DNA from 2 places in the Pseudoalteromonas sp. CNAT2-18.1 genome. Region 1 is predicted to be linked to the other one. Evidence: predicted binding sites of a transcription regulator. Region 1 holds the regulator's gene; the other holds the start of a gene.
The links. The regulator NrdR, encoded in region 1, represses ribonucleotide reductase genes. The targets are predictions, from matches to a motif close to AAACACNANATNTNGTGTTT.
Positions count from the first base shown of each region.

Region 2: the regulator NrdR is predicted to act here: its motif matches at 4,778-4,797, upstream of nrdA (class 1a ribonucleoside-diphosphate reductase subunit alpha).

Region 1 is NZ_JAKRFR010000003.1:17,041-25,033, reverse strand. Features, by position in the region: gene MHM94_RS06990 (DNA polymerase Y family protein) at 1-157, shown strand, start outside; gene MHM94_RS06985 (error-prone DNA polymerase) at 157-3,243, shown strand; gene glyA (serine hydroxymethyltransferase) at 3,437-4,693, shown strand; gene nrdR (transcriptional regulator NrdR) at 4,786-5,235, shown strand; gene ribD (bifunctional diaminohydroxyphosphoribosylaminopyrimidine deaminase/5-amino-6-(5-phosphoribosylamino)uracil reductase RibD) at 5,237-6,370, shown strand; gene MHM94_RS06965 (riboflavin synthase) at 6,373-7,029, shown strand; gene ribBA (bifunctional 3,4-dihydroxy-2-butanone-4-phosphate synthase/GTP cyclohydrolase II) at 7,047-7,993, shown strand, end outside.
Region 2 is NZ_JAKRFR010000002.1:177,967-185,959, forward strand. Features, by position in the region: gene MHM94_RS04200 (TonB-dependent receptor) at 1-147, opposite strand, end outside; gene MHM94_RS04205 (YaeQ family protein) at 299-823, shown strand; gene yfaE (class I ribonucleotide reductase maintenance protein YfaE) at 820-1,065, opposite strand; gene nrdB (class Ia ribonucleoside-diphosphate reductase subunit beta) at 1,126-2,256, opposite strand; gene nrdA (class 1a ribonucleoside-diphosphate reductase subunit alpha) at 2,326-4,611, opposite strand; gene ubiG (bifunctional 2-polyprenyl-6-hydroxyphenol methylase/3-demethylubiquinol 3-O-methyltransferase UbiG) at 5,130-5,840, opposite strand; gene gyrA (DNA gyrase subunit A) at 6,029-7,993, shown strand, end outside.

The DNA.
Region 1 (7,993 bases):
TTGTTTATTACGCGGCCCAGAGCGGATACAAAGCCATTGGTGGCAACAGCAATTAATTGAACGTGACTATTACATTGGTGAAAATGCCCAAGGGCAATTATGTTGGTTGTTCAAAGACAAGCATCAGGGTTGGTTTGTACAGGGGTACTTCGCCTAATGAATGCTGTGCAATACAGTGAGCTCTTTTGTCAGAGTAACTTTAGTTTTCTCAGTGGTGCTTCGCACCCCGAAGAGCTGGTGGCGCAAGCATGTGAGCTGGGGTATCAGGCTTTGGCTTTGTGTGATGAATGCTCTGTTGCCGCAGTGGTGCGGGCGCATAGTTATATTAAAGAGCGGCAACTGCCGCTGCGTTTAATCGTGGGCAGCTCTTTTCATTATCAACACTTACATTTTATTGCCCTGTGCCCCACTAAAAAAGCCTACAGCCAACTATGTCGGGTGATCACTAACGCCCGTCGGCGCACTGCCAAAGGTCATTATCAGCTTAGTGAGTGGGATTTGAAAACTCTGCAAGGCTGTATACTTATTTGGCTGCCCCAAGGCCAGGGGCAGGTGTTGAGTGAACATGACCTGCACTGGGGAAAGTGGCTTAAGCGCCACTATAACAACCACCTTTACATTGGCGTACAGCGTCATCTAAGCAGCTTTGAACCCGAGTATTTGACTTATATCGAGGCCTTAGCGCAACACCATCAGCTAACGACTGTAGCCGTTGGTGGGGCACTAATGCATAGCGCCGAACGTTTGCCGTTGCAGCATGTGCTCAGCGCCATTGCCGCCGGGAAATCGGTCCCCGAGCTAGGCGCGGCCTTACTCACCAACGCGGAGCGCGCACTGCGACCAAAAGCTAAGTTAGCCAAGCTGTTTTCGCCAGCGCAACTCGCAGCAACAGTGCATATTAGCCAAGCCTGTACTTTCAATCTCGATGAGCTCAGCTATCAATACCCACATGAGCTAGTACCTAAGGGGTTAAGTGCCAGTGAGCACTTGCGTGCCTTGGTATCCGAAGGCGCGAACAAACGCTTTGGCGGGCCCCCACCGGCACACCTGCAAGCGCAAATAGATAAAGAACTCAAGCTGATTAGCGAGCAGCAATATGAGCCCTTTTTTTTAACTATCTACGATATTGTTTGCTTTGCCAAAAGTCGCGATATTCTTTATCAAGGGCGAGGTTCGGCGGCCAATTCCGTGGTGTGCTATTGCTTGGAAATCACGGCGGTAGATCCCCGACAAATTGATGTCTTATTTGAACGCTTTATTTCCAAGGAGCGCAATGAGCCCCCGGATATTGACGTCGACTTCGAACACCAGCGCCGAGAAGAAGTGTTTCAATATATTTACCGCAAATATGGGCGGCAGCGAGCTGCTTTAGCTGCAACGGTGATCACCTATCGTTTGAAAAGTGCCATTCGTGATGTTGGCAAGGCGTTAGGGTTTAGTGAAACACAACTGGATTACTATATTAAGCAGCTTAATCACCGCCATGGCAGCGAGCAATGGCAGGCGCAACTGATAAAGCTTGGCCTTGACCCGGATGTGGCCATTAACCAACATTTTTTCCGCTTAGTAGATGAAATTCGCGGCTTTCCTCGGCATTTATCCCAGCATGTGGGTGGCTTTGTGATCTCGCAAGGTCCGCTGCATGAGCTAGTGCCAGTGGAAAATGCGGCAATGGCCGAGCGCACCGTGATTCAGTGGGATAAGGATGACCTTGAAAGCCTCGCCTTATTGAAAGTCGATGTACTTGCCTTGGGTATGCTCAGTGCTATTCACCGCTGCTTCAAGTTACTGGCGCAACATTACCAACACCGTATCAGCATTGCTGATATTACCCGCCTCGGCGATGATCCTCAGGTGTTCGCGATGTTACAACGCGCCGATACCGTCGGGGTATTCCAAATTGAATCGCGCGCACAAATGAGTATGTTGCCAAGGCTTAAACCACGGTGTTACTACGACTTAGTGATTCAAATTGCCATTGTGCGCCCTGGGCCCATTCAGGGGGATATGGTACACCCGTTTCTAAAGCGCCGCGATGGCACAGAGACCATCGCTTACCCCTCTAAAGAAGTTGAGCAAGTCCTTAAGCGCACCTTAGGGGTGCCGATATTTCAAGAGCAGGTGATTAAAATTGCCATGGTCGCTGCAGGCTTCAGTGGCGGTGAAGCCGACCAGCTACGTCGGGCCATGGCTAAATGGAAACGTGATGGCGAGCTGACTCAGTTTAAACGTAAACTCATCACTGGCATGTTAGCGCGCGGGTACGAGCAGCAATTTGCTGAGCGTATCTATCAACAAATTTGTGGTTTTGGCGAATATGGCTTTCCCGAGTCGCATTCGGCGAGCTTTGCGGTGCTGGCCTATGTCTCTGCTTACTTAAAATATTATTACCCGAGTGCGTTTTTCTGCGCCTTAGCAAACAGCTTACCCATGGGCTTTTATTCATTAGACCAGCTCATGCAGGACGCGCGACGTCACCAGGTTACGGTGTTGCCCGTTGATATCAACACCTCAGTGTGGGAGCACCAGCTGGTACGCCAAGGGCAAAGTTTCGCGATACGCTTAGGGCTGTGTTGCGTTAAAGGGTTTCGTCAGCAAAGTGCGCAACAGCTTGTTAAACAACGGCCAATAGCCGGATACCACAGCGTCAGTGAGCTATATCAAAGCGGCTTGCGCGAGGTAGAATTAGAAGCGTTAGCGAGCAGCAATGCACTCGCGAGCATAGCGCAAGACCGCTTTAATAGCCGCTGGCAGATTATCGACAAACAACAGCGGTTACCGCTCTTTGGTGAACAGAGCGATGCATTGCCATTAGCACCGCCAAGTAAGTTACAGGATACCCTAGAAGATTATGCCAGTATGGGGGTCAATATGGGCGCGCACCCCCTGTGTTATTTACGCGCCGAAGGGGGATTACAGCACGCAAAAACCGCCCAGCAATTGCGTCTTTGTCGCAGTGGCGCCAGTGTCACTATTGCTGGCTTGGTCACTGGACGGCAATCACCAGGCAGTGCCGCCGGGGTGACATTTCTAACTTTGGAAGATGAAACCGGCAACACCAATGTCGTGGTGTGGCAGGCAACGGCGAAGGCCCAGCAACAAGCCTTTCTAACCGCACGTTTATTGGAAGTAAAAGGGGTAATAGAAAACCACCAAGGGGTGATCCATGTGATTGCTGGGCGGCTTATTGATCATAGTGACAAGTTACCGGCACTGATACTGAAAAGTCGATTTTTTCATTAGCAATAAAAATAAAATAGTGATTTTTTATTTATTTTTATTATGTTTTGGATTTAAAAATATCATTCTTTTAGGGCTGTGAAAAAAATTCAATCCTTGTTTAAATAAGCTCACACATCCTTGATAGGCAAATGCGCGGTTTGCGCGTACAATAACACCTTTCAAATCGACAATTACGTTGCACCTAGGAGACAGCATGTTAGAACGTAGCATGAACATTGCAGACTTTGATCCAGAACTTGCCAAAGCGATGGGCGATGAGGTTTCTCGTCAAGAAGAGCATATTGAGCTTATTGCCTCGGAAAACTACTGTAGTCCACGCGTACTTGAAGCGCAGGGCTCACAGCTTACCAATAAATATGCCGAAGGCTATCCGGGCAAACGCTACTACGGTGGTTGTGAGCACGTCGACGTTGTTGAGCAACTGGCGATTGACCGTGCTAACGAGCTGTTTGGCACTGAGTATGCAAACGTGCAACCGCATGCCGGTTCGCAAGCTAACGCCGCAGTGTTTCAAGCGCTACTTCAGCCACACGACACTGTACTAGGCATGAGCTTAGCTCATGGCGGTCACTTAACTCATGGTGCACATGTAAACTTCTCAGGCAAAACCTACAATGCCATTCAATATGGTTTGAATGAGCAAACCGGCGAGATCGATTACGATCAAGTTGAAGCCCTTGCCCTTGAGCACAAGCCAAAGATGATCATTGGTGGTTTCTCAGCTTATTCTGGTATCGTTGATTGGCAGCGTTTCCGCGAGATTGCCGATAAAGTCGGTGCTTACTTATTTGTAGATATGGCACACGTAGCTGGCCTTATCGCTGCCGGTGTGTACCCAAGCCCAGTGCCTTACGCACATGTGATCACCACCACCACGCACAAAACGCTAGCGGGCCCACGCGGCGGTTTAATCATCTCTAATTGTGGTGATGAAGATATTTATAAGAAGCTTAACAGCGCGGTTTTCCCAGGCGGTCAAGGTGGCCCACTGTGTCATGTTATTGCAGCCAAAGCGGTGGCTTTCAAAGAAGCGCTACAGCCAGAATTTAAAGCATACCAGCAACAGGTTGTGGCTAACGCACAAGCAATGGTATCAGTGTTACAAGAGCGCGGTTATAAAGTGGTATCAGGAAAAACGGACAACCACCTATTCCTGCTTGATTTAATCGATAAAGACATTACCGGTAAAGATGCTGATGCAGCACTCGGTAACGCCAATATCACGGTGAATAAGAACTCAGTACCGAATGACCCACGTTCACCGTTTGTCACTTCTGGTTTACGTCTTGGTTCACCAGCGATTACTCGCCGTGGCTTCAAAGAAGCAGAAGCGAAAGAACTTGCTGGCTGGATCTGCGATGTACTTGATAACATCGAAAGCACTGATGTTCAGGCAAAAGTGAAAGAGCAAGTGAAAGCAATCTGTGCTAAGTTTCCAGTGTATGCCTAAGCTGCACTAAATAGCCATTAGGCAAACATTTGTGTATGATAAAGGCCGCAAAAATAGCGGCCTTTTTGTTTTCTACAGGAACCCCAGTCACTATGCATTGTCCTTTTTGCAGCGCCAAAGATACCAAGGTTATCGACTCCCGGTTAGTGGGCGGCGGCCATCAGGTTCGACGCCGTCGCGAATGCATTGATTGCCATGAACGTTTCACTACTTTTGAAGGCGCCGAGTTGGTAATGCCGCGCGTGATTAAACGGGACGGCTCACGTGAACCATTCAACGAAGATAAGCTCCTTAACGGCTTACATCGTGCCTTAGAAAGGCGGCCGGTGAAAACCGAGCAGGTTGATGAGGTGGTGCATCAAATCAAATCGCAAATTCGAGCTACCGGTGAGCGAGAGGTCAGCTCTTTGCTTATTGGCGAATGTATTATGGAAGCGCTGAAAGGGCTGGATAAAGTGGCCTATGTGCGCTTTGCATCGGTGTACCGCTCGTTTGAAGATATCCGTGAATTTGGCGAAGAAATCGCCCGTCTAGGGGATTAATATGAGCTTCAGTGCACAAGATGAGCACTTTATGCGCCGCGCTATTGCCTTAGCCTGGCAGGGGCGTTTTACCACCACCCCCAATCCGAATGTGGGCTGCGTGTTGGTTAAAGATGATAAGGTGATTGGCGAAGGCTTTCACATTCAGGCGGGGACGCCGCACGCAGAAATTCATGCCTTAAATGCCGCTGCAGAAAATGCCGAGGGAGCCACCGCATATGTGACCTTAGAGCCGTGCAGCCATACCGGCCGCACCGGCCCTTGTGCTGGCGCCTTGATAGCCGCCAAAGTTGCTAAAGTAGTGTGTGCTATGCAAGACCCTAATCCGCAAGTCAGTGGCCGGGGCATGGCGATGCTTGAGGCCGCTGGCATCGACGTTGAGTATGGTTTGCTCGGTGCCCAAGCCGAAGCGCTTAATACGGGCTTTTTAAAACGTATGCGTACTCAGCGCCCGTTTGTCACCTGCAAACTAGCAGCCAGCATTGATGGCAAAACAGCGCTCGCCAATGGCCAAAGTAAATGGATTACTTGCAGTGACGCCCGTGCTGATGTGCATAGCTTGCGAGCGCAACATTGCGCCATTGTCTCGGGTGCCGATACGGTGATAAGCGACAATGCGCAATTAAATGTGCGCCTAAACGAACAGCAACTTGCCGATTACCCGCTGGCGCAAGTGCGTCAACCGGTGCGGGTGATTATCGACAGTCGCTATCGGCTCACACCCGATTTAGCGTTAATGCAGACGCCCGGTAAGATTATTATCGTGCGCTCACGCACAGCTCCTGCGCTTGATAAAGTGCAGCAATGGCCCAACAATGTAACCGAGTTGCATGTCGCCGGGGATAACGATGGCCATGTAGATTTAGCCGCGTTACTCACGCAACTGGCTGCAGATGATATTAATTCGCTGTGGCTTGAAGGAGGCGCGACCCTAGCGGGAGCCTTTGCGAAGCAGCGGCTTATTGACCGCTATGTGGTTTATTTAGCCCCTAAACTTATGGGCCAAGGTGCCAAAGGGCTGGTGAACATAGGTCCATTTGCCGATATGAACGACATTGAACAGATGCAATTTATCGATATGCGCCCCATAGGCGAAGATGTGCGCCTTACCCTAGATAAAAGAGCAGTGGAATAGCCATGTTTACAGGCATTATAGAAGCAACCGGAACCTTAAGTTCACTCACTTTTGTTGATGGCGATTTAAAAGTGCGCGTCAGCAGCGATAGTCTCAACATGGACGATGTGGCCTTGGGTGACAGCATTGCCACGAACGGCGTTTGCCTTACGGTGACACAAAAATTCAGTGATGGGTTCAGTGCCGACGTATCGCGCGAAACCTTATCACTCACACGCTTTGCGCATTACCAGCAAGGCCAACGTGTTAATCTTGAAAAGGCGCTGCAGCCATTATCAAGGTTAGGGGGTCATTTGGTTTCTGGGCACGTAGACGGCATTGCCGAAGTGGTTGATGTGCGTAGCAACGCCCGCGCTATTGAGTATTGGCTGCAAACCGACGCCGAACTGATGAAGTATATTCCCTATAAAGGTTCAGTGTGTATTGATGGTGCCAGTTTGACCGTCAACGAGGTTCACGGTAGTCGCTTTAAGCTGACCATTGTGCCGCACACTTTAGAGCAAACCACGATTGCAGATTTTCAAGTGGGCACCCAGGTTAACCTTGAGGTTGACCAAATAGCTCGCTATTTAGAGCGCCTAATTAATGGCGCCAAGGCTGAGCAGCCTCAATCCTCAGTTTCCGAGAGCTTGCTGGCGCAAGCTGGATTTATAAAATAAACGATAATGGGCAAGATATGAGTTTAAACACCGCAGCGGAGATCATCGACGACATTAAAAATGGCAAGATGGTTATCCTCATGGATGATGAAGATCGTGAAAACGAAGGCGATCTCATTATCGCCGCCGAACACATCAGCGCCGATGCCATTAATTTCATGGCCACCTATGGCCGAGGCCTTATTTGCTTGACGCTTACCCAGGCGCGTTGTGAACAATTAGCACTGCCTTTAATGGTCAGTAATAATGGCGCGCAATTCTCAACCAACTTTACCTTATCCATTGAAGCGGCAAAAGGGGTGACCACCGGTATTTCGGCCGCAGATCGTGCCCGCACGGTACAAGCCGCTGTTGCCAAAGGAGCAGTGCCAGAAGACATCGTCCAGCCGGGGCATATTTTCCCCATTATGGCACAGCCTGGCGGCGTACTGACACGTGCAGGGCATACTGAGGCTGGCTGCGATTTAGCACGCCTTGCGGGCCTTGAGCCGTCCTCGGTTATCGTCGAAATCCTGAACCCCGATGGCACCATGGCGCGTCGTCCGCAACTCGAAGTCTTTGCTAAAGAGCATGGCATAAAAATGGGCACTATTGCCGATTTAATCGAGTACCGTAATCTTAACGAAACCACCATCGAGCAAGTGGCGAAGTGTAAACTACCAACACAGTACGGTGAGTTTGATCTAGTTACCTACAAAGACACCATCGATGGTCAGCTGCACTATGCGATGATCAAAGGTGATATCAGCGACCCAACCTTAGTGCGGGTGCATTTACAAAGCACCTTTAACGATATTTTACTTTCCGATCGAGGCGCGGACCGCAGTTGGACATTGTCTAACGCCATGGCCTATATCGCTGAACATGATGGTGTGTTGGTTATCCTTGGTAAGCAAGAGCGCAGTGAAGATATCGAAGCTATGGTTAAGGCCTTTGCTTTGGAAGATGCTGGCGAAAGTGCCAA
Region 2 (7,993 bases), on a different contig from region 1:
TTGCTGTTTACCATGGTAGTGGACAATAACGTTTTCGATGGGTTGTTGTTGAGGGTCGATAACGGTTCCGGTCACAGTGCCCGCGAGCGCATTGGGCGCACTCAGTAGCGCGGCAATAGTGAGAGAAAGAGGCGCAGGTTTGAACATAAGAATACTTCCAGTTACTGACATTGGCTATAATATAACATTAGCAAATCAATAAACTCAACAATGTTATACTATAACCTCGAGTTTATTCGTTGTTACCCAGCGCCTTGCTCTATACTTACTAAGTATCAAGGATCAGGAAGCGGGACTTATGAGCGATAAAGGAAGGGTGTTTAAAGCACACTTTACAATTAATGATAACGTTCATCACTGCCAATTGAATGAGCATTTTACAACCGCGCGGCGAGATAACGAATCCCTACATCACTTTATCCTACGACTGCTTGGATTTTGCTTATTTGCTTATCGCCATGACCTTACGTTATGTGACGCTCGTGAGAAACCACAGCGTGATGTTTATGCCAAAAATAATTTCGATGATTATGAGCTGGTTATCGAAGTGTTCACAGGTGATATTAAGGTCTTAAATAAGCTGTATCACGAGGCTCAACAATTGTATGTGATCACCGTACTGCCTGTTGATAGTGAGCTACAGCACTGGTTACTAGCACATCAGCGAGTTGAGCTAATTGCTATCGAAAACGCTTTTATTGCGCGCTTAGAGGCCATGTTGGCGCGCTCTTTGGCATGGCATGTGAGTGTTGACAGTGATGAAATCAGTATTACTGCCAATGATGTATTTGTTCGTTCAGCACTGCAGGTGAGTTGGTTCTAGTCGTCAAAACTTATTGTAATGTCACCTTCAGGGGTGGAGCAACACAGTAATATTTCACCATCACGAATAAAAGCAAGCGGCTCGTGGCGATACACCACGCTGCCTTGACATAGCTTGGCTCGACAAGCACCGCAAAAACCTTCACGGCATTGATATGGCGCATCGACACCTTGGCTTTCTAGGCTATGTAACAAGCTGGGGCTCTGCTCTGGGTGAAGCAGGGCTTGGCCATTAAGTGTGATTGTAGCGGGTTTGTTAGACACGATTAGGAAGAGTAGGGGCCCAAAGGGGCCCCACTTATATTAAAGGTCAAAGTCACCAAAGTCGTTAGCATCCACTTGCGAATCGATTTGACCAACTAAGTAAGAGCTGATTTCCGCTTCCTGCGGAGCAACTTGCACGTTATCAGATACCAACCAAGCATTGATCCATGGGATTGGATTGCTTTGAGTTTCAAATTGAGTTGGCAAGCCCACCGCGCTCATACGCACATTGGTAATGTACTCAACGTACTGACAGAGAATGTCTTTGTTGAGCCCTATCATAGAGCCATCTTTGAAGAGATATTCAGCCCACTCTTTTTCTTGTTGCGCTGCATCGACAAACATCGCAATGGCTTGTTCGCGGCACTCGGCTGCTACCTCTGCCATTTGCGGGTCGTCCTTACCTTCTTGCATAATATTGAGCATGTGCTGCGTACCAGAGAGGTGCAAGGCTTCATCACGAGCGATAAGCTTAATGATTTTCGCATTGCCTTCCATCAGTTCACGCTCTGCAAACGCAAACGAGCATGCAAACGACACATAGAAGCGAATGGCTTCGAGAATATTTACCGACATCATCGCTAAATACAAACGTTTCTTAAGCTCGTACAGGCTCACATCAATGACATCGCCGTTGATGGTGTGCTGACCTTCGCCGTACAGGTTATAAATTGATGTTAAGTGAATTAAGTCATCATAGTAACGAGTCACCGCGTCGGCACGTTCATTGATTTTGTCATTGGTGACAATGTCATCAAAAATAAGCTCAGGGGATTGCGTTACATTGCGAATGATATGAGTGTATGAGCGACTGTGGATGGTCTCACTGAACGCCCATGTTTCTATCCAGGTTTCCAACTCGGGCAGCGACACGATAGGTAGCAAGGCAACGTTGGGTGAGCGCCCTTGAACACTGTCTAGCAGGGTTTGGTATTTCAGGTTGCTCAAGAAAATGTGACGTTCATGATCGGGCAATGATTGAAAATCAACACGGTCTTTGCTGACATCCACTTCTTCCGGGCGCCAAAAGAAAGACAGTTGCTTTTCAATTAACTTCTCAAAAATAGGGTACTTCTGCTGGTCGTAACGTGACACATTCACCGTTTGCCCAAAAAACATCGGTTCTTTTAATTGGTCGTTATGATTACGGCTAAAAGTGGTGTATGACATAGTCGTGGGGTCTCAATCTACTTGGTAGAACAACAAAGGAATGCGGCTGTACACAGCCGCATGCTGTAATTATATTTTACACGCGCCGCCTTCACAGCCGTCATCGGCTTGTTCTGGCTTAAGCTCGTCTTGCGAGTCAGCTGCACCATCACGAGTGTTATGGTAGTACAACGTTTTGACACCAAGCTTGTACGCGGTCAGTAAGTCTTTAAGCAGTAACTTCATAGGTACTTTACCGCCTTCGAACTTGTTTGGATCATAGTTGGTATTGGCTGAAATCGTTTGGTCAACGAATTTCTGCATAATGCCAACAAGTTGCAGGTAGCCATCGTTAGAAGGGATATCCCAAAGTAACTCGTACTGCTCTTTCAAACGCTCATATTCAGGCACTACCTGCTTCAAAATACCGTCTTTAGATGCTTTAACGCTGATGTGCCCACGCGGTGGCTCGATGCCATTAGTGGCATTAGAAATCTGCGATGATGTCTCTGAAGGCATTAATGCTGAAAGCGTCGAGTTACGCATACCATGGGTTTTAATGCTTTCGCGTAGTCCATCCCAATCAAGGTGTAACGGCTCGTCACATACACTATCGAGATCCTTCTTATAAGTATCGATAGGCATAATGCCTTGAGCATAGGTTGTTTCGTTAAACTTAGGACAAGCGCCTTTTTCTTTCGCTAACTCATTTGACGCTTTCATTAAGTAATATTGAATCGCCTCAAAAGTTTTGTGTGTTAACGCGTTGGCACTGCCGTCGGAATAACGTTTGCCATTTTTAGCTAAGTAATAGGCAAAGTTAATGACGCCAATACCCAAAGTACGGCGGCCCATGGTGGCGTTATACGCAGCAGGAACAGGGTACTCTTGGTAATCCAACAGGCTATCAAGGGCGCGGACACCTAGTTCGGCCAGCTCTTCGAGCTCGTCGAGTGAATTAATAGCACCGAGGTTAAATGCCGATAGCGTACACAAGGCAATTTCGCCTTCTTCGTCCATAACATTATTCATCGGCTTAGTCGGCAACGCGATTTCTAAACATAAATTAGATTGGCGAATAGGCGCGACTTTCGCATCGAACGGGCTGTGAGTATTACAATGATCCACGTTCTGCAGATAGATGCGCCCAGTGCTGGCACGCTCTTGCAAAAACATCGAAAACAGCTCAATGGCCTTGATACGCTTTTTGCGAATACTGTCGTCTTGTTCGTACTGCACATATAGCTGTTCGAACTTTTCTTGGTCTTCGAAAAAGGCATCGTACAAGCCTGGTACATCCGATGGACTGAATAAGGTAATGTGGCCGTCTTTAATGAGTCGGGTATACATCAGCTTATTAAACTGCACACCATAATCTAGATGGCGTACCCGGTTGTCATCGACACCTCGGTTATTCTTCAAGACCAGCAGGTTTTCCACTTCCAAGTGCCACAGTGGGTAGAAGAGTGTGGCTGCGCCGCCGCGCACCCCACCTTGAGAACAGCTTTTTACTGCCGTTTGGAAGTGCTTATAAAATGGGATACAACCTGTATGGTAGGCTTCACCGTTACGAATTGGGCTGCCTAGGGCACGAATGCGTCCAGCGTTAATACCAATACCGGCTCGCTGTGATACGTATTTAACGATTGCAGAAGAAGTCGCGTTAATGGAATCTAGGCTATCGTCACACTCAATCAGTACGCATGAGCTAAATTGACGAGTCGGTGTGCGCACACCCGACATAATCGGTGTTGGCAACGAAATTTTGAATGTAGAAACGGCATCGTAAAAGCGCTTAACATAGTCAAGACGCGTTTCTTTTGGGTATTCAGAGAATAAGCTGGCAGCCACTAATACATATAAAAATTGCGCGCTCTCGTAAATGTCGCCAGTAACACGGTTTTGAACTAGGTATTTGCCTTCCAATTGCTTTACTGCGGCGTAGCTGAAGTTTAAGTCTCGGCTATGATCAATAAAGGCATCCATTTGCTCGAACTCAGACTGAGTGTAATCAGTGAGTAAATGTTGATCGTAGCGTTTATCTTCAACGAGCTTAACTACGTGGTCATACAGCTTCGGTGGCTCAAATTGGCCATAAGCCTTCTTTCTTAGATGAAAGATGGCAAGGCGAGCTGCCAAAAACTGATAGTCAGGAGTGTCTTTTGAGATCAGATCTGCTGCTGACTTAATGATTGTCTCATGAATGTCTTCGGTGCGGATACCGTCATAGAACTGAATATGGGACTTAAGTTCAACTTGTGAGACAGATACATTATTCAGACCTTCTGCCGCCCAAGTAATAACGCGATGGATTTTATCTAAATCCAGCGCTTCCTTACGTCCGTCGCGTTTACTAACAGATAGCTGTTGGTTCATAGTTATTGCCCGTATTTATAATTAGTTGTCTTAGCGCACGGCTGAGAAATACGTGTTGCCGCCCGTATTTACACCAGCGGATGTTACTTTACTGCCAGGATAGTGCTTCGCTATCACCTATTTATGAGTACAGCAGATTAAAGCACGGCCTAATTGGCCAAGATTTAAACACTATATATGGTGTTTTCATCACAGCGACTCACAAGATAGTGGGGTAGCGATGCTTTTGCAAGAGGCGCATACCTTGACAATCTGTGGATAACTACAAGGGGTTAGTGATCGTTAACCTTATAGCATTTTTAAAGCTGTATTTAGATGAAAATCAACGCCAAAAAAAACAATTTAAACGAAATTTTTGTACCGATAGCGACTGATTTTTTTATCATCAATACGCTTAAATTGTATTCGTGACGATCATTTCAAATCACTATATCTGGTGTTCAAAAATTAACAAGCCACCAGATATAGTGTATTCGTCATCCGCGAATTTGCCAATACAATGTGCGGATCATTTTCGATCACAGTAATTTTTCGAAGTGCAATATATAGTTAACGCTAACGTCGTTGTTAAGGGTAAATTGTTTTGTCAGCGGGTTATAACTTAAGCCGGCGCTGTGACGCACTTTGAGCCCTTGTTGCTCAGCCCATGCTATAAGTTGCGAGGGGCGAATAAACTTACTATGGTCGTGCGTGCCTTCAGGAACCATTTTTAGCACCTTCTCCGCCCCCAGTATTGCCAATAAATAGGCTTTAGTGGTTTTATTGAGCGTAGAGAAATACACATTTGCTCCTGGTTTAGCGAGGCGGGCGGCGGCGGCAATAACCGACTCGGGTTCAGGCACATGTTCAAGCATTTCCATACAAGTGACCACATCAAACTGTTCACTGTGGTGTTCGCTAAATGCTTCGGCAGTGCTTAACTGATAATCCACTTTTACCCCAGACTCCAGCGCGTGCAGCTTCGCTACATTGAGTGGCTCTTGGCCCATATCAATGCCCGTGACTTGGGCGCCAAGTTTGGCCATGCTTTCAGCTAAAATTCCACCTCCGCAGCCTATATCCACGGCCTGCTTTTGCGCCAGCCCTTGTGCGTGCTGGGCGATGAAATCCAGTCGCAGAGGGTTGATATCGTGTAGTGGTTTGAATTCGCCGTCGAAATCCCACCAACGTTCGGCAATGGCCTCAAATTTAGCTATTTCACTGTGGTCTACATTTTGATGTTCGGTCATATAAAACTTCCTCGTGTTTATGAGGCCATTATACGGGGGGATTTTCGCAAATCGCAAAGATTTAGCGCCTGTAAAATCAAAAATAATGTGATAGCATGAACGCAGATAATAACGACAAATGACAGTCGCTGATTCTCCTTCACTTTGTCGGGAACGGAGGCTGTCAATGAAGAAGGAAAGTGGAATCAATGACTGATCTCGCCAACGAAGTCCTTCCGGTTAATATTGAAGATGAGTTAAAAAATTCCTACCTCGATTACGCTATGAGTGTAATTGTAGGGCGTGCGCTTCCCGATGTGCGTGATGGGCTTAAGCCTGTTCACCGTCGTGTGTTGTTTGCCATGAATGAACTCCGCAATGACTGGAATAAACCCTATAAGAAATCGGCTCGTGTAGTCGGTGATGTAATCGGTAAATACCACCCCCATGGCGACAGTGCAGTGTACGACACCATCGTTCGTATGGCACAGCCATTCTCCTTGCGTTACATGCTTGTTGATGGTCAAGGTAACTTTGGCTCGGTAGATGGTGACTCAGCGGCGGCGATGCGTTACACCGAAGTACGTATGGCGAAGCTATCACAAGAGCTACTGGCTGATTTAGAAAAAGAAACTGTAGACTTTGTGCCGAACTACGACGGCACCGAGCAAATCCCAGATGTGTTGCCGACCAAAGTGCCTAACTTACTCGTCAATGGTTCTTCGGGTATTGCCGTCGGTATGGCGACTAACATACCGCCGCATAACCTCACCGAAGTGATCAATGGTTGTTTGGCGCTTATTAAAGAGCCGGAAACCACGATTGAAGAATTGATGGACTACATTCCTGGCCCTGATTTCCCTACTGCAGCTATTATCAATGGCAAAAAGGGCATTGAGCAGGCCTATAAAACAGGCCGTGGTAAGATTTATATTCGCGCTCGTGCCGATGTCGAAGTGGATGAAAAAACCGGTCGCGAAACCATTGTTGTCCATGAAATCCCATACCAGGTTAACAAAGCGCGCTTGATTGAAAAAATCGCCGAACTGGTTAAAGACAAGAAGATTGAGGGGATCAGTGCGCTGCGTGATGAGTCTGATAAAGACGGTATGCGCATTGTTATCGAGGTAAAACGCGGCGAAGTCGGCGAAGTCATCCTCAATAACCTGTACGCACAAACGCAAATGCAAACAGTGTTTGGCATGAACATGGTTGCCCTAGATGGCAATCAGCCACGCTGTTTCAACCTCAAAGAGATGCTTGAAGCCTTTATTCTGCATCGTCGTGAAGTGGTCACTCGCCGTACTGTATACGATTTACGTAAAGCCCGTGACCGTGCACACACCCTTGAAGGCCTTGCTATTGCTTTGGCGAATATCGACCCGGTCATTGAGCTGATCCGTAAGTCGCCAACACCGGCCGAGGCGAAAGAAGCGTTAGTATCTCGCCCGTGGGAGCTCGGCAATGTAAAAGCCATGCTGGAAAAAGCCGGTGATGATGCTGCGCGCCCAGACTGGCTTGCTGATGGCCTAGGTATTCGCGATGGTCAATACTATCTATCAGAGCCCCAAGCTCAGGCTATTTTGGAGCTGCGCTTACATAAGCTGACAGGTCTAGAGCACGGTAAAATCCTTGATGAATACCAAGAGCTACTTGAGCTTATCGCTGAGTTGTTACATATCCTCGGTTCACCTGAGCGTTTGATGGAAGTGATCCGTGACGAGTTAGTATTGATTAAAGACACCTATGGCGATGAACGTCGTACTGAAATCAGTGCTGCGGCGCACGACATCAGCTTGGAAGATTTAATCAACGAAGAAGATGTGGTGGTGACCTTGTCCCATGAAGGCTATGTTAAGTACCAGCCTTTGAGTGATTATGAGGCCCAGCGTCGAGGCGGTAAGGGTAAGTCGGCAACGAAGATGAAAGATGAAGATTTCATCGAGCGCTTACTGGTTGCCAATACCCACGACACCATTTTATGCTTCTCCAGCGCAGGGCGTTTGTATTGGCTGAAAGTCTATCAGTTGCCACTTGCCAGCCGTGCAGCGCGTGGTAAGCCGATTGTTAACTTGCTACCGCTCGAAGCTGATGAACGTATCACCACGATATTACCTGTGCGTGAATACGAAGAAGACAAGTTTATTGTCATGGCGACCGCCAGCGGTGTTGTT